Regions from separate parts of the Bacillus sp. N1(2025) genome, predicted to be linked through region 3. Evidence: predicted binding sites of a transcription regulator. Region 3 holds the regulator's gene; each other region holds the start of a gene.
The links. Region 3 encodes Rex, which represses fermentation and respiration genes when NADH is low (regulators of the CRP and FNR family bind a similar motif). Its sites were predicted from a motif close to TTGTGAAATATTTCACAA; they were not measured.
Positions count from the first base shown of each region.

Region 1: the regulator Rex is predicted to act here: its motif matches at 3,217-3,234, upstream of ACNFN4_RS06690 (nitrate reductase subunit alpha).
Region 2: the regulator Rex is predicted to act here: its motif matches at 3,560-3,577, upstream of ACNFN4_RS16995 (L-lactate dehydrogenase).

Region 1 is NZ_JBLTJB010000002.1:356,352-363,120, reverse strand. Features, by position in the region: gene ACNFN4_RS06690 (nitrate reductase subunit alpha) at 1-3,152, opposite strand, end outside; gene ACNFN4_RS06685 (Crp/Fnr family transcriptional regulator) at 3,329-3,805, opposite strand; gene ACNFN4_RS06680 (YwiC-like family protein) at 3,948-4,667, shown strand; gene ACNFN4_RS06675 (Crp/Fnr family transcriptional regulator) at 4,698-5,414, opposite strand; gene narK (nitrate transporter NarK) at 5,512-6,702, opposite strand.
Region 2 is NZ_JBLTJB010000008.1:121,285-128,053, reverse strand. Features, by position in the region: gene ACNFN4_RS17010 (LysE family translocator) at 1-352, opposite strand, end outside; gene ACNFN4_RS17005 (MarR family transcriptional regulator) at 416-877, opposite strand; gene ACNFN4_RS17000 (MDR family MFS transporter) at 991-2,523, shown strand; gene ACNFN4_RS16995 (L-lactate dehydrogenase) at 2,565-3,518, opposite strand; gene amyE (alpha-amylase) at 3,767-5,746, opposite strand; gene ACNFN4_RS16985 (DUF6773 family protein) at 5,979-6,467, opposite strand; gene ACNFN4_RS16980 (YfcC family protein) at 6,559-6,769, opposite strand, start outside.
Region 3 is NZ_JBLTJB010000005.1:3,237-10,005, forward strand. Features, by position in the region: gene tsaD (tRNA (adenosine(37)-N6)-threonylcarbamoyltransferase complex transferase subunit TsaD) at 1-768, shown strand, start outside; gene ACNFN4_RS12690 (ABC-F family ATP-binding cassette domain-containing protein) at 991-2,919, opposite strand; gene moaC (cyclic pyranopterin monophosphate synthase MoaC) at 3,059-3,571, shown strand; gene ACNFN4_RS12700 (redox-sensing transcriptional repressor Rex) at 3,568-4,215, shown strand; gene ACNFN4_RS12705 (twin-arginine translocase TatA/TatE family subunit) at 4,234-4,404, shown strand; gene tatC (twin-arginine translocase subunit TatC) at 4,411-5,169, shown strand; gene ACNFN4_RS12715 (YdiK family protein) at 5,208-5,399, opposite strand; gene ACNFN4_RS12720 (CPBP family intramembrane glutamic endopeptidase) at 5,396-6,130, opposite strand; gene groES (co-chaperone GroES) at 6,367-6,651, shown strand; gene groL (chaperonin GroEL) at 6,693-6,769, shown strand, end outside.

The sequences.
Region 1 (6,769 bases), on a different contig from region 3:
TCACCGAATTCCATCATCAGTTCATGATCGACATAATAGGATTGTCTGCCGGTCAGCGTCCGCCACGGAATTAATTTTTCCACATTCGTCGTAAACGGCGAATACCTGCGCCCTCCTTTTTCTGAACCGGTAAAGGCCGGAGAGGTGATGACCGTTTTCGGCTGGGCTGTAATTTGCTCGAACGTAAAGCATTCTTCCTCGCGCTCTTCCGCCAGGTCTTTCAGCTTCAGGTTTGTGATGTGTTCAAGCGATTCCCATGCTTTCACGGCGACTTTTCCATTTGAGGTGGACGACAGGGTTAAAATCGCTTCCGCCGCCTGCTTCGCTTCACTTATATTCGGGCATCCCTTTGCCACGCTGTCTGAGGTGATTTCTCCCAGTCTCTTTTTGAGTGATTCATATTCATCGGCTATTGACCAGCTCATCCCTTTTGTTCCGCTCGGCTTTAAAGCAGCGTTAGGACCGAGTGCGGTCATTTTATGAAAAATGTGTTTGTAATCCCGTTCAACGACTTGGATGTTCGGCATCGTTTTTCCCGGAATGGCTTCACATTCGCCCTTGCTCCAGTCATTGATTTTGCCGAATGGCTGGGCCAATTCCTGCATGGTGTCGTGGAGGAGCGGCGTCGCAACCACTTCTTTCACCGGCTCCATATCGACTTCTTCTGCCAGATCGGAAACGGCTTTTGACAGCGCCTTGAAAATATCCCAGTCTGACTTCGATTCCCACGGAGCCGAGATCGCCGGAGCAAATGGATGAATGAACGGATGCATATCCGTGCTGCTGAGATCGTGTTTTTCATACCATGTCGCCGCCGGCAGCACGATATCGGAATACAGCGCCGTACCCGCCATTCGAAAATCAAGATTGATTAATAAGTCGAGCTTTCCTTCCGGCGCCTGCTCCCGCCATTTGATTTCTTCTGGGCGGATGCTGTCGCTGTCGTCATTCATTAAACCGTTCGTCGTCCCCAGCAAATGCTTAAGAAAATATTCATGCCCTTTTCCTGAGCTTGAGATCAGATTTGCCCGCCATACAAAGAGATTCCTAGGGAAATTCACTTCATTGTCAGGATCTTCAATCGCGAATTTCAGTTTTTTCTCTTGGAGCTGTGAGGCCACGTACGCACCTACGTCTTCAGGTGTTGCTGCCCCTGCTTTTTCAGCTTCTTTATACAGATCGATGCCATTTTGATTGAAAGTCGGGTAAGACGGAAGCCACCCTAGCCGCGCCGCCAGCACATTGTAATCAGCGTGGTGCTTGTAGCGGGATGACGCAGCAATCGGTGATGCCAAATCACTGATCGGCTGGTCCTCGTAACGCCACTGATCTGTCGCAAAGTAGAAAAATGAAGTGCCGTTTTGCAGCTTGGGCACGCCCTCCCAGTCCTTTGCAGTTGCAATCGTCTGCCAGCCTTCAGCAGGTCGGAGCTTTTCCTGCCCCACGTAATGGGCCCAGCCTCCGCCGTTTACGCCTTGGGCGCCTACGAGTAAAACAAGATTTAACACCGCACGGTAAATCGTGTCGGAGTTGAACCAGTGGTTAATGCCGGCCCCTACGATAATCATGGATCTGCCGTCTGTATCGATCGCATTTTGGGCAAACTCCCTGGCAATCTGTATAACGGCTTCTCTTTTAATTCCCGTGATCTGTTCCTGCCAGGCAGGTGTGAACGGACGGGGATCATCATAAGATGCGGCTGATTGTCCGCCGATGCCCCGGTTCACGCCGTAGTTGGCCAATATCAAGTCAAACACGGTCGTGACGTACGTCTCTTCACCATTCAGATCCAATTTTTTAATAGGAAGATCCCGCTCAAGCACTTTGTTTCCGTCATTTGAAAAATACGGAATGCGCACTGAGCCGATTTCGTCCTCTATTCCGAGCACGGAGAGACGCGGCTCAATCTGTTCCCCGGTGTCTTCGTCGATCATGTGCAGATTCCATTTCTGCTGCCCGTCCCAGCGGGAGCCCATTGTCCCTTGCGGTATGGCAAACGCACCTGTCTGTTCATTCCAGACCGCCGGCTTCCACTGATCATTTTTTGTCTGCCGCCCGATGTCTTTCGCATGCAGAAACCGCCCGGCTGTATACACGCCGTTCTCTTTTGACAGAGTGACGAAGAATGGAAAATCGGTGTATTGCTTCGCATACTCAATAAAACGTTCAGTTTCTTGGTTCACGTAGAATTCCTGAAGAATGACGTGACCCATGGCCATCGCAAGCGCCCCGTCAGTCCCTTGGCGGATACTCAGCCAGTCATCTGCGAACTTTGAGGATTCCGCAAAATCCGGGCTGATTGAAATGACCTTAGCGCCTTTATAGCGGGCCTCCGCCAAAAAATGCGCGTCAGGCGTTCTCGTTAACGGAACGTTGGAGCCCCATGTGATAATATAGCCGGAATTGTACCAATCACTGCTTTCCGGAACGTCCGTCTGGTCACCCCAAATTTGCGGGGACGCCGGCGGAAGATCCGCATACCAGTCATAAAAACTGAGCATAGGGCCGCCGATTAACGACATAAACCGGGAGCCTGACGCATGGCTGATCATGGACATCGCCGGGATCGGAGAAAAACCGACATTCCGGTCAGGCCCGTATTTCATCACCGTATACAGCAGAGAGGCTGAAATCAGCTTCAGCACCTCCGGCCATTCCGCGCGGACAAAACCGCCTTTCCCTCTTGCCTGTTTATAGGACTTCGCTTTTTCAGGGTTTTCAATGATCGATTTCCAGGCATCCAGCGGATTTTGATGCGCCTGCAATGCTTCCCGCCACAAATTGATCAGCACACCGCGCACATATGGATATTTCACACGGAGCGGGCTGTAGATGTACCAAGAAAAACTGGCCCCCCGCGGACAGCCTCTCGGTTCGAAATCAGGCATATCAGGGCCTGTTGATGGATAATTCAAGTTTTGTCCTTCCCACGTGACAATTCCGTTTTTCACATAAATATTCCAGCTGCAAGAACCCGTACAGTTGACGCCGTGGGTGGAGCGAACGACTTTGTCGTACTGCCATCTGTTTCTATATACATTCTCCCAATCACGATCTTCGCTTGTCGTTTGGCTATGGTTATTTGAATGATGTTCGATAGGAGAAAAATAGTTTAATCTCCTGAGCAACGGACTCATTTTCTTTTTCTTCATGATCGTTCACTCCTTCCGAGTCAGGTGATGCTATGTACACTATAAACAGAGACGGCGCATCAACTTGTGAACTATGTCACACACTCTGCTTTTTTCACAAAACGTTCACACAGAGCAGCAGGAAGGATTTTCAAACGATATGGGGACGCCCGCGTCATCAAAAAAACCGGTTCTGTTTAAGAACCGGGTTCGGCGTTTTCATCCCGTGATGTATGCAGATACCGCAAAAACAACTGATAGGAACAGAAGACATTTTGCTGAAGCATCGCCAAAAAGTTCATTTGCAGCCGCGGATGGTAAGACATCATTTGCTTAAATACGGAATATGGAATATGAAGTACAAGAATATCCGGTGAGGCATTGACTGAGATAAAAGGCGATAAATAGAGCCCGCCTTTTTCATCAATCGGAAACACATCGCCTTTTTCCCACAGCGCAACGGTTTGCGACCCTTCAGGGAGCCTGCTGTCCGTAAAACGGATATTGCCTTTTAATACAATATAAACGGATTGTGAATGAAGAAAGGATGGAGATTGGTCAGATGAGCCGCGGATAAACGTCCCGTTTTTCAGCAAGGTTTCGACAATGGACAGAGGCACTTCATTAAACATAGAAAGTTGTTTCAGAAATAATAAATAGTCACACTGATTCATAGGAAAGCCTCCTGTGCTAAGGATAGCTTTAGTGTAGCCCGATTGAGGCCGCGCGGCAGTGATGTATTTCACAGCTTGTATGATAAAAGTCACTTATCAGGAGAGTGTCTGCATTTATAATGAAATAAAAAGGAGGGTTTCGATGAAGGCGATGATTCCGAAGCAGCACGGCGCATGGGCGATGCTGCTGATTCCATTTTTACTCGGCATGGTCAAGGGAGGCCCGGTTTTCTGGCATATTCCGCTCTTTCTGGGCTGGCTTTTCCTATACTTAGCGGTTTATCCCGTTTCGCTCGCTTTGAAAAAGAAACAGCTTCAGCCTTATCAAAAGTGGATATGGTATTACGGTTTTCCCGCCTGCTGCTTTTTGATCATTTCTGTCTTTCATAAGCCGCAGCTCGTCTGGATCGGCGTTTTTTTATTGCCGCTGTTTCTCATACATACGCATTATGCCCGCCGAAAAAACGAACGGGCGCTCACGAATGATATTGCGGGTGTTCTGTTCTTTTGTTCAGGCGGGCTTGCGAGCTGCTGGTTGGGAACGGGAACCCTTGACGGCTGGGCTTGGTTTCTATTCTTGCAGTCTGCTTTATTTTTTATCGGGAGTTCTTTTTATGTGAAATCGGTCATACGGGAGAGAAAAAACAGAACCTTTGCATACTGGTCGTGGGGATATCACCTCTTGCTCCCCTTTTTATCGGCTCTTCTGGGGGCAGGCTGGGCGTTTCTCGCTTTTATCCCAAGCAGTCTGCGGGCCTGGTTTTTTCACGGAAGAGACTGGCCCGTGAAAACGATCGGCATTCTGGAAATCGTAAATGCCGGCTTCTTTTTCGCCGTCATGTGTATATGTATCACAAGCTGAAAAACAAGGACACCGGCTGCCCTTGTTTTTTCAGTCAATATTGCAGATCTCAAGCGGACAATTTTCACACTCGATCTCGCATCGTAAATAGTCCCGCTTGTGCAAAATAATTTTTCCGGTTTCGTCTATCGAAATAACCCCTTGTTTGCGGAGGTCTCCCAGCATGCGGTTGACGCTCTCCCTTGCCGCCGCGCAAAACTTAGCCAAATCCTGATTTGTCAGCACAATGTTAATCAGAATCCCGTCACTTCGTTCCACCCCGTAGCTGTTTGATAAGCGGATAAGGGTGGAATAGAGCGCCCCCTTTTTGCCGTGAAGAAGCAGGTCCCTGATTTTGGACTGGATTTTTCGAAGATGGGTGCTCATCCATTTCATAAATTCAAACGTCAAAACACCGTTTTGGATCAATTCCTTTTCCAGCTTGTTTTTATTAATGACGAGCACCTCGCCATCCTCTAACACTTTCGCACTGAGCATATATCTCGGCTCATCTGTGAATAGCGTCAATTCCCCGACAATATCGTTTTTTTGGCAGATTCTAAGCGTCAGGTCTTTTCCGTCAGACGTCAGCTTGCCGATTTCAATGAGTCCTGATTGAATCAGATAAAGCTCTTTTGCATCCATTCCTTCTTGAAACAAATAAGTGTGTTTTTTCATTTTCCTTTTCGTACTGATCGATTCCAGCAATTCATGCAGTTCGCGGGAAAGAAGTTCTTTATCAGATTTTCGGACAGAGAGAATATTCATGAGCTCACCTCGAAGAAAGTCACGTTGCGTATGTATATTGTAACGTGACTTGATTTGCACTCACCCAGAAAAAACTAACAATCTTGTGAATGGATCATTATGAATTGAGGCTCTGACTGTTTCTCTCCGTATGTGTTTTCATTCTTTCCTGCCAATACATCCAGATCACAAGAACAAAGCTGGCTAACGCGACCTCTGAAAGCGCCATAAACCCGATCGCGTATTGGCCTGTTGCCTGAAATACACTTGCCAGAATCAGCGGAGGGAAAAAACCGCCCAGTCCGCCCATAGCTGACACAATACCGTTGGCAATCCCCGCTTGCTTCGAAAAGTAGAAAGGCACCAGTTTAAATACCGTCCCGTTTCCAATCCCTGAGCAGACTGCCACTGTCAGCGATCCAAACGCATAAAGGCCGATCGTCGGGGAGAATGACAGCATGACGCCTGACAGCGTAAGCCCTGCGAAAACGAACATCAGAATACGGAGCGGACTCAATTTATCTGCAAGAAACCCTCCCACAGGCCTGAGCAGTGTAGAGACCGCAATAAAGCCGGCCGTCCGTAAACCGGCGTCCGCAGGGCTCAGCCCAAAATGCTCAACCAAAAAATTCGGAAGATAGATGGTAAAGGCGACAAAGGCGCCGAACGTAATAAAATAAAACAGGCTCAACATCCACAGCACATGATTTCGGTAAACGGCTTTCATTTGTGTCTTTATGGAAACTTTGACTTTCTTCTCATGCCGGTCGCCGAACAAAACGTGCAGTAATGCGAAAACAGCCAGCAAAACAAGATACATCTGCACGGTTGCTTTCCATCCCGCGGCTTGAGCGATAACCGGCGCCGCAAAGGTAGTAACGGCGGTCCCGATGTTTCCGGCACCGTAAATCCCATTGACGACACCGTGCTTTTCTTTCGGATAATATTTCGGGAGGGACGTCACTCCGATGGAGAATACCGCTCCTCCGATCCCTAAGAAAAAGCCGCCCGCGATTAAATCAAATAAAGAATCCGCGATACTGATCCAAAATACAGGAAACAAAAGCAGGATGAAGCTGATCATAAACATCAGCCGCGCGCCATACCTGTTCGTTAAATATCCTAAAGGAATACGGAGAAGCGATCCGAGAATAACGGGAATCGCCGTCACCAATGAAATCTCGCCTTTGCTTAAATGAATATCTGATGTCATTTGAGAAATGAGCGATGAAATCAGCACCCACACCATAAACCCTGCCACTAAGCTTAATGACTGCAACGATAATTGAATATGTTGACGATTGATCATTCGGCTTGCCCCTTTCACTGATTCAATATCAGTCTTATCATACAAAAACTCAGTGTGCGGGATTGTG
Region 2 (6,769 bases), on a different contig from region 3:
GAGAAATAAAAAATCCCGCGCCGAATGTTTTGTAAAAAGCCGGTTTTCCTTTTCCGCTTCTGACATTCATGGCTTCCCTGATATTTTTTAACGTTTCGACTCCCGTATAGGTCAGCACGAAAAAACCGAAGAGCCACAAAAACGTTTTTACAAAAGGAGCGGTCAAAAATTGAGACAGCCCGAAATAGATCAGAATCATATACAGCCCGTCCGCGGCCATGGCGCCAAGACCGAAAATCCATGCATGCCAAAAGCCGTTTTTGATGCCTTTGTCAATTTGCGCCGCATTGACCGGTCCGACAGGTGCTGACAATGACAGCCCGAGAACTATGTAGCTTAAAAAGATGTTCATTGGCTTCCCCCTCATTCATGCAACTTGTACAAGTTATTCATGAATGGGCCGTGCTATGATACATTATTTTAATTTCTCAAGCTCGTCTTCCATCATGTCCGTCGCTTTTCCTAAAAAATCGAATATCAGCTGCAGTTCTTCTTCTTTATATTGCCGGCAAAGGCTGATCGTAGACTGGGATAAGGAGCTGAACAATTGTTTCACATTCGCTTTTCCTGCTGTCAGCGGCACGATGATCACCCGCCGTTTGTCTTCGGGGTCTTTTTTCCTCATGACATATCCCGCTTTTTCGAGCCGGTCAATGAGCGCCGTTACCGAACCTGTGCTGAGGCCGGTTTTTTTCCCAAGCTCGCCTGCGGTCATCGGGCCTGCTTCATTTAAGATATCAGCTGATTTCAAATCGGTCGGAAACAGACCGAGAGATTGAGCGGCCGCCTGATGAAAAAGGATCGTCCTTGTGGCCATCTTCCGGAATAACTGTATGGCGGTTTCCTCCGTCTCGCTTCTGGTATTTCTTGTTGACAACTGACAGGCCTCCCTATAAAATCAATTTATCTTGACGATCAAGATAATTTTCGGCAAATCTAATATGATCATAGCAAATTTAATGATCAAAAGTAAGTATGGGAGGAAAAAGCATGGAACAAACAGCCACGAAGGACGCCTCGACGAAGTTTGTCGTCATCGGTCTTTTGCTGGGCATTTTAATGTCGGCTATGGATAATACAATCGTTGCCACTGCGATGGGAAATATCGTGGCGGACCTCGGAAGTTTCGATAAGTTCGCGTGGGTGACGGCATCATACATGGTAGCCGTTATGGCCGGTATGCCGATTTACGGAAAACTGTCCGATATGTACGGACGCAAACGTTTCTTTTTATTCGGTCTTATTCTTTTCTTAATCGGATCTGCATTATGCGGAATCGCCCAAACAATGGATCAGCTCATTATTTACCGCGTCATTCAGGGAATCGGCGGAGGCGCGCTGATGCCGATCGCCTTCACGATCATTTTTGATTTATTTCCGCCGGAAAAACGCGGAAAAATGTCGGGCATGTTCGGTGCCGTTTTCGGCCTGTCCAGCGTTCTCGGGCCGCTTTTAGGCGCGCTCATTACCGACTCCATCAGCTGGCACTGGGTGTTTTACATCAACGTGCCGATCGGTATTTTATCATTGTTTTTCATTCTGCGTTATTATAAAGAGTCCCTTGAACACAAGAAACAGAAAATCGACTGGGCCGGCGCAATCACGCTGGTGGTTTCCATTGTCGGTCTGATGTTCGCTCTTGAGCTCGGCGGAAAAACGTATGATTGGAACTCCGTGCAGATCATCGGTCTGTTCGCTGTATTCGCCGTGTTCTTTATCGCCTTTTTTATTGTGGAAAGAAAAGCGGAAGAACCGATTATCTCATTTTGGATGTTTAAAAACCGTTTATTTGCTACGGCACAGATTCTGGCGTTCCTTTACGGAGCCACGTTCGTCATTTTAGCGGTGTTTATCCCGATCTTCGTTCAGGCTGTGTACGGAAGCACCGCGACAAGCGCGGGCTTTATTTTGACGCCGATGATGATCGGTTCTGTTATCGGAAGTATGATCGGCGGAATTTTCCAGACGAAAGTGCGGTTCCGCAATTTAATGCTGATTTCCGTGGTCGCTTTCTTTATCGGAATGCTGCTGCTTTCCAATATGACACCGGATACGGCGCGTACGATGCTGACGGTATTCATGCTGATCTCAGGATTCGGCGTCGGCTTTAACTTCTCACTGCTGCCGGCCGCGTCCATGAACGATCTGGAGCCGCGTTACCGCGGAAGCGCCAACTCAACAAACTCGTTTTTGAGATCATTCGGCATGACACTCGGTGTGACGATTTTCGGAACCATCCAGACGAATGTGTTTACCAATAAGCTCACAGATTCATTCAGCGGCATGAAAGGAGCGGGCGGCGCGATGCAGAACATCGGAAATCCGCAGGAGATCTTCCAGGCCGGCACGCGCGCTCATATTCCGCCGTACATTCTGGATCGCATTATTGACGCCATGTCGCAAAGCATCACATATGTATTTACGCTTGCGCTGGCGCCGATCGTCATTGCGGCCGTTACCATTTTGTTTATGGGAAAAGCGAGAGTAAAAACCTCTCAGGAAATGGCGAAAAAAGCGAATTAAAAAAAGCAGTACATGGCGCTTGTCATGTACTGCTTTTTTGTTTACTCTGCGAAATGCGGAGCGAGAATATCTTTCAGCACGTTTGCGCTGCGGCTGAATTGAGCCTGTTCTGTTTCATTCAGCTCAAGTTCCGTCACACCTGCGATGCCGTTCCGATTGACGACGGCCGGAACGCCGATAAAGACGTCGTTTACACCGTATTGGCCGTCCAGATATGTGCTGACGGTTAAAATGCTGTTTTCATTACGCAAAATCGCTTTTGTGATGCGGGCGAGGCTCATCGCCACTCCGTAATATGTCGCGCCTTTTTTCTCGATAATATGGTAGGCCGCGTTTTTCACATCGTCAACGATCTGATCCAGCTCGTCCTGTTTGTAAGCTGCATTTTTCTCCAGCAATTGCTGCACCGGCACTCCGCCGATATTGGCGTGACTCCATACAGGAAGCTCGGTATCGCCGTGCTCGCCGATAATGTGGGCGTGTACGTTTTGCGGAGCGGCTCCGAAGTATTCACTCAGCATATAACGGAATCGCGCAGAATCCAGTGTCGTGCCGCTGCCGATGACGCGTTCTTTCGGCAGCCCGCTGAATGTCCATGTCGCATAAGTGAGAATGTCGACCGGGTTTGTGGCAACGAGGAAGATGCCGTCAAATCCGCTTGCCATTACTTCACCGACAATGCTTTTAAAAATGGCGAGATTTTTTTCGACCAGCTCAAGTCTCGTTTCGCCCGGTTTTTGATTGGCCCCTGCACAGATGCACACGATATCGGCATCCTTGCAATCCTCATATGTGCCGTAAGACGTTTTGACCGGATGAGGCGCAAATGCCTTTCCGTGATTTAAATCCATGACATCTCCCATGGCTTTTTCTCTATTTACATCAATGATCACAAGCTCATCTGTGATCCCTTGGTTAATTAACGCAAATGCATAACTGCTTCCAACAAAACCTGCTCCGATTAATGCTACTTTGTTCACTCGTTCGTTCATCATGTATGCTCATCCTCCAGTGTTTCGTGGTGTCTGTTTTTACCTTGTGAAGTATTTCACATTTATATTGTGCAACACTTCACAAACTTTTGCAAGAGAAAAGTTTGATTTTTGGACAAAAAAATACCGGTGATGGTTTCCAGATTGTTGACAACATCCTAAAACAGAACCGTTTTAGGATGTTGTCATCTTTTCAGCGTGATTGATTTCCTAACAGAAGCAAGGGTTTGATGTGATGATGTCTCTATTCATTAATGCGGAAGATAACCATTCAAACCAGAGTTGTTATATAAACCATTCTGCACATAATCAAAGCCGGGATGGTTCTGTCCGGGCACTTGGGCGCTGCCATTGTTAAAAATCACTTTGGCGTCGGCCGTATCCGCATTCGCAGGCAGCGTCAGCGTGTAAATTCCATCTGCATTCTTAGTCATGGCTTTCCCCGGCCACGATCCGGTTAATTCTATGGCCCCGCCTCCATCATGTTTGTATATATAAGCATTTACATTGCCCCAATGATCCGGATTTTGATAGCCAATGATGTTGGTTTGGGACGGGTCTTTTTTGACAAACGTGTATTCTTGGGTTCTCGATGCACCCTCGCCGTTCGTTCCGGTTAACTTGACGTTGTATGTCGTGCCGATTGGATCTTCTTTCCCGATCGTTAATCGGTCTCCATCCTTAAATGCTGTCTCCTGCCCATTATTGATTTGGTAAACGGCTTTTGCTGTTTTCGCATTTGCACGCAGGGTGACCGTCAGCTGATCATTGAAAGAATGGACTGCCTCTGTTTGGTAATTCTCAAGAAAGACATGAGGCGCATTTCCAATATCGTCAGGATAAAGGACAGCCGCGGATCTGGCATTGATGGTGCCTGTCAGTTTGCCGTTCGCTACTTGAAATGAACCGGCGCCGGCCCTATTATCATACCTGCCGTCAGGCAATTTCGTTGAAGTATTGATGGTGACAGAAGATGATCCTGCATTTGCCAGCACAACGCCTTTTGAGCCGCGCTGATTCATAAATATTTGATTGTTGCCATTCGGATTTGAGAGTTCCTCAGGCTGCCCGGCCATTTCATTGTGAAATTGATTGACCGCAGTGATCGCCTGATCTTTAAATAAGGCGCTCCCGCGATCTCCTATTTGACTTTTTCCGGGAAATCTTACACCATTTCCTCCGCCCTCAGGCCTGGAAAAGAAAAGAGGCGTGCTTCCTGAGCGCGAACCAATCACTGCCCAGCCTAAACGAATATCGTCATCACTCATCCATGTAGACTCTTCATCATCATTGGCATACGTATCATGTGATTCCACCCATGTGACTAACTTGTCCGCAGACACGTCAGATGCATAATGGGAGATATTCGACACACTCAGATTACGGTTCTTTAAAGCGGATCTGATGGAATGCCCGTAGTTAGAAGCCGTCACATTCATATAATTCGCATAAGCAGTATCTCTGGACGCGCTGTCTTGCAGGATTTCTCCGTATTGGAACTCCGCCGATGTATTTGTGATATTCGGCCAAAATTGGCTGCCGTAATTCCCATCATCCGGAAGCTCTATATGCTTGGCGGCATCATAGCGGAACCCGTCTGCTCCGTCATTCAATGCTCTTTCCAAGAAACCTTTCAGGTAGGCTTGCACCTCAGTATTCTGAGTATTCCAATCATACAGCCCAAGCAATGCATTTTGAGTGATGTCCCATCGGTCCGACCAATTTTTAATTTGTGTGTTTCCATGGGTCCAGTTTGGAATACGCTTAATCTCATCAGAAATCGCGCCATAATCGCTGGTGGTATGATTGACAACCGCATCGACAATGACTTTTACGCCATACTTTTCCGCGGCTGCACACATGTCCTTAAATTCTTGTTCAGTGCCTAAGTAACGGTTGCCGATTTGGTACGATGTCGGCTGATAGAGCCAGTACCAGTTCGACATGCTTTTATCTCCTTGGTTCCCTTCCTTTACTTGGTTAATCGGAGACGTCTGAATGGCTGCATAACCCGCATCACGAATCTCTTTCATATTTTGTGTTAACGTATTGAATGACCAATTCCATGCATGAAGGATGGTCCCGTTTTTGACCGATGAATCGGTCACCTCATTCGATTTGTTTGCAGTTTCAGCGTTTGCACCCGCCGGGCCTGACAAAACCAAATGAAACAGCAATAAAAATCCGGCGAATAACGGCAGTAAAGAGGTTTTGAATCGTTTTTTAAACATTTTTGACACTCCTTATTTGATTTTTGAAGACTGACTGCGGAGTCAAAAATTCCTCTTACTCTTTCTTCAGCTTCCTCCTTTCAATTGTTGTGAAGACTGGATAATTCTGTTAACGCTTACATTTGAACTTACCACACACTCTCTATCAAAGCAACGCGGCAGAGTGAATTCAAATCTATATTCCTATCAAATTAAAAGACTTTTCTCTTATAAACAAAAAAAGAAACCACCATCAAGATGATTTCTTTTTTATTTCTTTTATCGCTCTTCTGTAAGACAGCTTCACAATGACATACCGAAGCAGAAACAGAATGCCTCCGCAGACGATAAAAAGAAAGATCATTTTCAGCCAAGCAAAGAATGTATGGGGAAACCCCCTGTCGTACATCGTAAGCGCCGCTGCCGCAAAAGTGACCGCAATTGAATCTATCCGCTGCTGCTTCACCCGCTTTTGCAGTTCTTCTTTGGTGTCTATTCTCGGCATGAGCATTCCCGACGCTCCCGCCCTGATGCAATAATAAACAATTATAATGAAGAAAACCGCCAAGCTTCCGGCCCATTCCCTAAACGGACAGTTCAGAACAAGTCCGCGTACGATGATGTCAAGCAAAGACAGTGTGCCCACAAGCATTCCGACTTCTGACCAAATCATTCGTTCTTTCTCTTTCACACTCTCACTCTTTCCATTCACGTTTGAAAGTCCGTTCCGACGCTGATTCATGACTTCCTCCCGTACTATTAAGAATGGCTTACAACTCCCATTATATCTTGCCGATTCATAATGATAAACCGAAATATCATTGACAAAAATATTAATAAGGACCCCAATTGATCAGGACGCCTATGCAAATAAACACGAGGCCGATGACAAACCAAATCAGCGCCAGCGGAATCATGAAGCGAAGCCACTTTACGTACGGAATGCCGCTGGCAGCCAGTACGGCCATCAGCACGCCGGAAGTCGGATTGACACAGTTTACGACGCCTTCTCCGAGCATGACCGCTTCAACCGCGACCTGTCTC
Region 3 (6,769 bases):
GGAGCCTTGTTAATCGGAGTCAATGCGGCAAAGGCGTTAAGTTTTGCCCATCAAATACCGTTAGTCGGCGTCCATCACATTGCGGGTCATATTTATGCAAACAGGCTGATAGGAGAGCTTCAGTTCCCGGCGCTTGCTTTGGTTGTGTCAGGCGGACATACGGAATTGGTTTATATGAAAGAGCACGGTTCATTCGAGGTTATTGGTGAAACGCTGGATGATGCCGCAGGCGAAGCTTACGACAAAGTGGCAAGAACGATGGGGCTTCCCTATCCGGGAGGGCCGCAGATTGATAAGCTGGCTGCTGCGGGAACGGATTCCATTCCGCTTCCGCGTGCGTGGCTGGAAGAAGGGTCTTACAATTTCAGCTTCAGCGGCCTGAAATCAGCCGTGATTAACACGCTTCATAACGCCTCGCAAAAAAATGAGGTGATTCCTCCGGAGGATCTTGCCGCAAGCTTTCAGCAGAGTGTCATTGATGTACTGACGGCAAAAACCTCTAAGGCCGCGAAAGAATACGGGGTTAAACAAGTGCTGCTTGCAGGGGGCGTAGCCGCTAACAAAGGGTTGAGAGCCGCACTGCAGCAGGAATTCAGCCATTCGGGAGATCCCGAGCTTGTCATCCCGCCGCTTTCTTTATGCACGGACAATGCAGCGATGATTGCGGCTGCCGGAACCGTTGCTTTTGAAAAGGGGATCCGGGGCTCATATGATATGAACGGACAGCCCGGTTTGGAATTAACATCCTTTGATCGTCTCACGTTGTAAAACGTGAGTTTTTTTTTACTTATTAACAGATAATTCTAACATATCCACAGGATTGTGAATATATTCAGAAATCCAGTCTGGATAAGGGACTATAAGTTGTTAGTAAAGTGGATAAAGTCAGAAAATTTTGTGGATAGTGTGTATAAAGCGCTTACTTAAATAGCAGGCAAGGAGAAAAGCTGTGGATAAAAAAGCACCCCTTAAAGAGGTGCTTGACTTTTTCTATTCTTCTGAGGAGAGTTCTTCCCACTCCGCTAATAATCGTTCCAGCTCTTGATTCAGAGCTTCGTTCTCTGAGTGAATGGTCTGTACCTTTTCGTGATCCTGATACACGTCAGGGTCGCACAGCAGCTCCTCATTGGCACTGATTTTCTCTTCGGCGGATGAGACGGCCGCTTCGATTTCTTCAATGCGTCTCAGTCGCTGCCGTTCTTTCTTCTTCCATTCTTTTTCTTCCTCGTAAGTTCTTTTCGTATCCTGTTTGACCTTGCCGGCAGGCTGAGCCTGCTCTTTTTCCTGCCGCTTCATTTCTTCCAGTTCCAGCTGCTGGGCTTTTTTCTCGGTGTAATAGTCATAGTCACCCAAATATTCTTCTGCATGATCAGGTGACAGCTCCAGCACTCTTGTGGCGATTCTGTTAATAAAGTAACGGTCATGCGAGACAAATAACAGTGTTCCCGGGTAGTCGATCAGGGCGTTTTCCAGCACCTCTTTACTGTCCAGGTCAAGGTGGTTTGTCGGTTCATCTAGGATGAGAAAGTTTGCTTTTTGAAGCATCAGCTTGGCAAGCGCGACTCTTGCTTTCTCCCCGCCGCTTAACGAACGGACCGGTTTCAGGACATCGTCTCCGCTGAACAGAAAGTTGCCGAGGCATGTCCTGATCTCTTTTTCCGGCATGTCCGGATATTCATCCCACAGCTCGTCCAGCACGCGTTTGGACGAGGTCAGTTCAGCCTGCTCCTGATCATAATAGCCGATTGTGACGTTGGAACCGTACGTGATCGACCCGGATTCCGGACTGATTGTATTCATAATGGTTTTCAGCAAAGTTGATTTGCCGATTCCGTTCGGTCCGACGAGGGCGGCGCTTTCGCCTCTTGTAATGCCGAAGGTCAGGTTTTTCAAGAGCGGAGGCTGGCCGTCATAGCTGATGGAAACATCCTGTACGCGCAGGACGTCGTTTCCGCTCTGTTTTGTAATGTCAAAACGGAAGGCGGCTGATTTTTCATCCCCGAGCGGCTTTGCCATGACGTCCATCCGTTCAAGCTGTTTTCGTCTGCTTTGGGCTCTTTTCGTTGTAGAAGCTCTGGCCAGATTGCGGTCGACAAAATCTTGAAGCTTGGCGATTTCGTCCTGCTGTTTTTCATACAGCTTCAGGTCTTTCTCATACTGCTCAGCTTTTTGTTCTAAATAGGCGCTGTAGTTGCCGAGGTATTTTTTGCTTTCTGTCCGTGAGACCTCGTACACTTGGCTGACGACTTTATCAAGAAAGTATCTGTCGTGGGAAACGATCAGAATGGCGCCTGAATATCCCTGTAAATAATGCTCAAGCCATGTAAGCGTATCGATGTCGAGATGGTTCGTCGGTTCATCCAGAATAAGCAGATCAGGCTGGGTCAGCAGCAGCTTTCCGAGCGCAAGTCTTGTTTTCTGACCGCCGCTCAGGCTTTGCACTTTCACGGAATCGTCAAATTTTCCGAAGCCGAGGCCGTGAAGGATAGAGCGGACGTCCGCTTCATATTGATAGCCGCCTTTATCCTTGAAATCCTGCTGAAGCCTGTCATAGGTTTTCATCAGCGTCTCAAGCTCCGCCGGGGCGGCCGTGGCCATCTTTTCTTCAATAGAGCGCATCTCTTTTTCCATTGCTTTCAGGAAATCAAAAACGCTCAGCAGTTCTTCTTTTATGGTAAGCTGGGATTCCAAGCCTGTGTGCTGGGCAAGATATCCCATCGTTAATTCTTTCGGTTTGATTAATTCACCCTTTTCATATGAAAGGTGACCTGCGATAATTTTAAGGAGAGTTGATTTGCCGGCTCCGTTTCTGCCTACTATGGCGATGCGATCCCGAGATCTGACTTCAAGCTTTATATTGTTTAAAATAGGATCAGCGCCAAAAGATTTGGATAGCTGATTAATTTGTAAGATCATCATATTATTTCACCTCTGTTATAATAAGTTAAGTGTAGCTTATCAACCTGCTGTCAGCAAACAATACATCAGAATTGGAACATTATAGGATAAGACATCAGGGAGAAAATAGTGTATGATCAGAAGTAAGGAGAGTTTAAATATGAATGGATTTTCTCATTTTAATGAAGAAGGCCGTGCCCGCATGGTGGATATAAGCGATAAATCTTCAACAGTCCGTACTGCCGCTGCGATATCCAGCGTACACATGAAGCATGACGTGTACAGCAGAATCAAAAACCGCGAGATCGGAAAAGGAGACGTGCTGGCTGTCGCACAGGTGGCAGGAATTATGGCCGCAAAGCAGACGTCAGCGATTATCCCGATGTGCCACCCGCTTTCTTTAAGCAGCGTCGACATTTCATTCGGCTGGGAGGAAAAGGATTCCGAAGCCGTTCTTCATATACAGGCAAGCGTAAAAACGAAAGGGAGTACAGGTGTGGAAATGGAAGCGCTAACTTCCGCTTCAGTCTGCGCTTTGACCGTTTATGACATGTGCAAGGCGCTGGATAAAGGAATGGTCATCGGCCCGACCTGCCTCATGGAAAAAACAGGAGGCAAAAACGGTGATTTTAAAAGAGATGCATCTGAGTATAAAGTGGAGGACCAATCATGAACAAGGATCAATCAAAAATTCCACAGGCGACGGCAAAACGGCTGCCGCTTTATTATCGCTTTTTAAAGAATTTACACGCGTCAGGAAAGCAGCGCGTTTCATCAGCTGAACTGAGCGATGCGGTAAAAGTCGATTCGGCCACGATCCGCCGGGATTTTTCCTATTTCGGGGCGCTCGGCAAAAAAGGATACGGCTATAATGTGGATTACCTGCTGTCATTTTTCAGAAAAACACTGGATCAGGATGAAACGACGAATGTCATTTTGATCGGTGTCGGGAATTTAGGGACGGCGTTTCTTCACTATAATTTCACAAAAAATAATAACACAAAAATATCTATGGCTTTTGATGTGAATCAGAGTAAAATAGGAACTGAGGTAGGCGGTGTGCCTGTCTTTGATCTTAATGATTTAGAGCTTCACATTAAGGATGAACCCGTGGCAATTCTTACCGTTCCGGCGGTTGCCGCGCAGTCAATCACCGACCGGCTCGTGTCGCTCGGCATCAAGGGGATCCTTAACTTTACGCCGGCCCGTTTGAATGTGCCGGATCACATTCGAATTCATCATATAGATTTAGCTGTAGAGCTTCAATCATTGGTTTATTTCTTAAAGCATTATTCTGTTTTGGAAGAAATTGAATAGCGAAAGGAGGAGCTGCACATGATCGGTCCTGGAAGCCTGGCGGTTATCGGTGTGGTGGCGGTGATTATTTTCGGTCCGAAGAAGCTTCCCGAATTAGGAAAAGCGGCGGGAGACACGCTTCGTGAATTTAAGAACGCTACTAAGGGATTAGCCGGTGAAGAAGAGGAAAAAAAGAAAGAAGAACAGTAAGATAGGATGACGCGTATGAGAGTGAATCAAATGACGCTTGTGGAGCATATTGCCGAACTTCGGAAACGATTGCTGATTGTGGCGTTATCCTTTACGGTTTTCTTTATTGCCGGCTTTTTTCTGGCAAAACCTATCATTGTGTACCTTCAAAAAGCCGATGAAGTAAAAGAGCTCACCCTTAATGCTTTTAACCTGACGGATCCGCTGTTTATCTTTTTGCAGTTCGCGTTTATCATCGGCATCATTTTGACTTCGCCGATTATTCTCTATCAGATTTGGGCGTTTGTCAGCCCGGGTCTGTATGAGAAGGAGCGCAAAGTAACACTCAGCTATATTCCGATTTCGATCGTGCTGTTTGTCGGCGGTGTGTCGTTTTCTTATTATATTTTATTTCCGCTGGTCGTTGATTTTATGAAGCGGGTTTCGAATGACCTGGATGTCAACCAGGTGATCGGGATTACCGAGTACTTTCATTTTCTGCTGCAGCTGACGATTCCGTTCGGACTGCTGTTTCAGATGCCGGTGCTGATCATGTTTTTAACGAGACTCGGTGTTATCACGCCGAGGTTTTTATCAAAGATCAGGAAGTACGCGTATTTTGTGCTGCTTGTGATCGCCGCGATGATTGCGCCGCCTGAGCTGCTGTCTCACTTGATGATTACCATTCCGCTTTGCATTTTATACGAGATCAGTATTCTGATCTCAAAAGCGGCGTATCGGAAAAGGCAGACCGGCAGTGAATCTGATCAGGACGTATCAGCATAAAAAAAGCCATTTCTCCATGATGAGAAATGGCTTTTCTTTTATTTTTGATTTTTTTTCACTTTAAATGAGAAAGCGAACATTTTAAACGAGATGCTGATATTATAAGCGGCGAAAACCATCAGCAGTATGGAATAAAAAGACCACATGCTTCCCGGAGAGCTTGCGGCCAAATACGTAAAGATACAGCCGACTGCGAAATAAATCAAGCCCCAAGTCATTGGGTTCCTCATACAAACAATCCTCCAATAATTAATTGCATTTGCTCAGTATGCTGTTCAATATATTTTTGGGCGGGGCCGAGCTGCATGACCACGACAATGGTATTCATCATGACATGGGCGAATATCGGCACAATAATCCGTTTCGTCTGCACATACAAGAACGCAAAGGTAAAGCCCATGGCCGTATACAGCAGCAGGTGCGTGAGGTCTTGATGCACAATGCCGAAAATGACGGAACTGATCAGTCCGGCGACAAAGAAATTCGTTTTTTCATATAATACACCGAAGATGATCTTCCGGAAAATGATTTCTTCAAGAATCGGCCCGACGATAGAAGAAACGATAATCATGAGCGGCATGGCTTTAATAATGTTGAGAATGGCTTTCGTGTTTTCGGAACCGCTGCCCACATGAAAGACATACTGCTCAATCATCCCGGCGATTCCCTGAGAAAATAAAGCGAGCCATATTCCCGCGACCGCCCAGAGAACGGACATGCCGGCGGATGCTTTCTTCCCGTTTCTTAATGTCTGCTTCGGCGCGGTTCTCAAAATCAAGAGAACGATAATCAGGCAGATGAAAAAGCTTACGACGGAATAAATCCCCTGAGCCATGGTGAGATTCGCATTCGTAGGGTGCCCGCCCGCATAGCCGAATTTGTACATTAAAGGAATGCCGATCAATGCGGAAAGCTGCATGATAACATATGTCAAAATGATATACCAATACTGTTTTCTCAAATGATATGTACTCCTTTATCCTATAAAATCAACTTATTTGTTCTTATTGTAACACAAGTGAACTTGACGTGAAAAAAGGAGAAAATCAGTGTGAGAGAGAATCATGTAAGCGTGAAAATTTTTTATTCTTATGACTTGAAATTGGAAGTGAGATTCTTTATTATAATAACTGTGTTAGCACTCTTTAGAGCTGAGTGCTAAAATTACATATTCATACTATTGAGGAGGTTATTACATTGTTAAAGCCATTAGGTGATCGCGTTGTCATTGAACTCGTAGAATCTGAAGAAAAAACTGCCAGCGGAATCGTATTACCGGATTCTGCAAAAGAAAAGCCGCAAGAAGGCAAAATCGTGGCAGCCGGTTCAGGTCGCGTGTTGGAAAGCGGAGAGCGCGTTGCTTTAGAAGTAAAAGAGGGCGACCGCATTATCTTCTCAAAATACGCCGGTACTGAAGTGAAATACGAAGGTACTGAATACTTAATCTTACGTGAAAGCGACATTTTAGCTGTTATCGGCTAAGCAAATAAATATTTTTAAAAATTCGAGGAGGTTTCGTTAACATGGCAAAAGATATTAAGTTTAGTGAAGAAGCACGCCGCGCTATGCTTCGCGGTGTCGATGCGCTTGCTGACGCTGT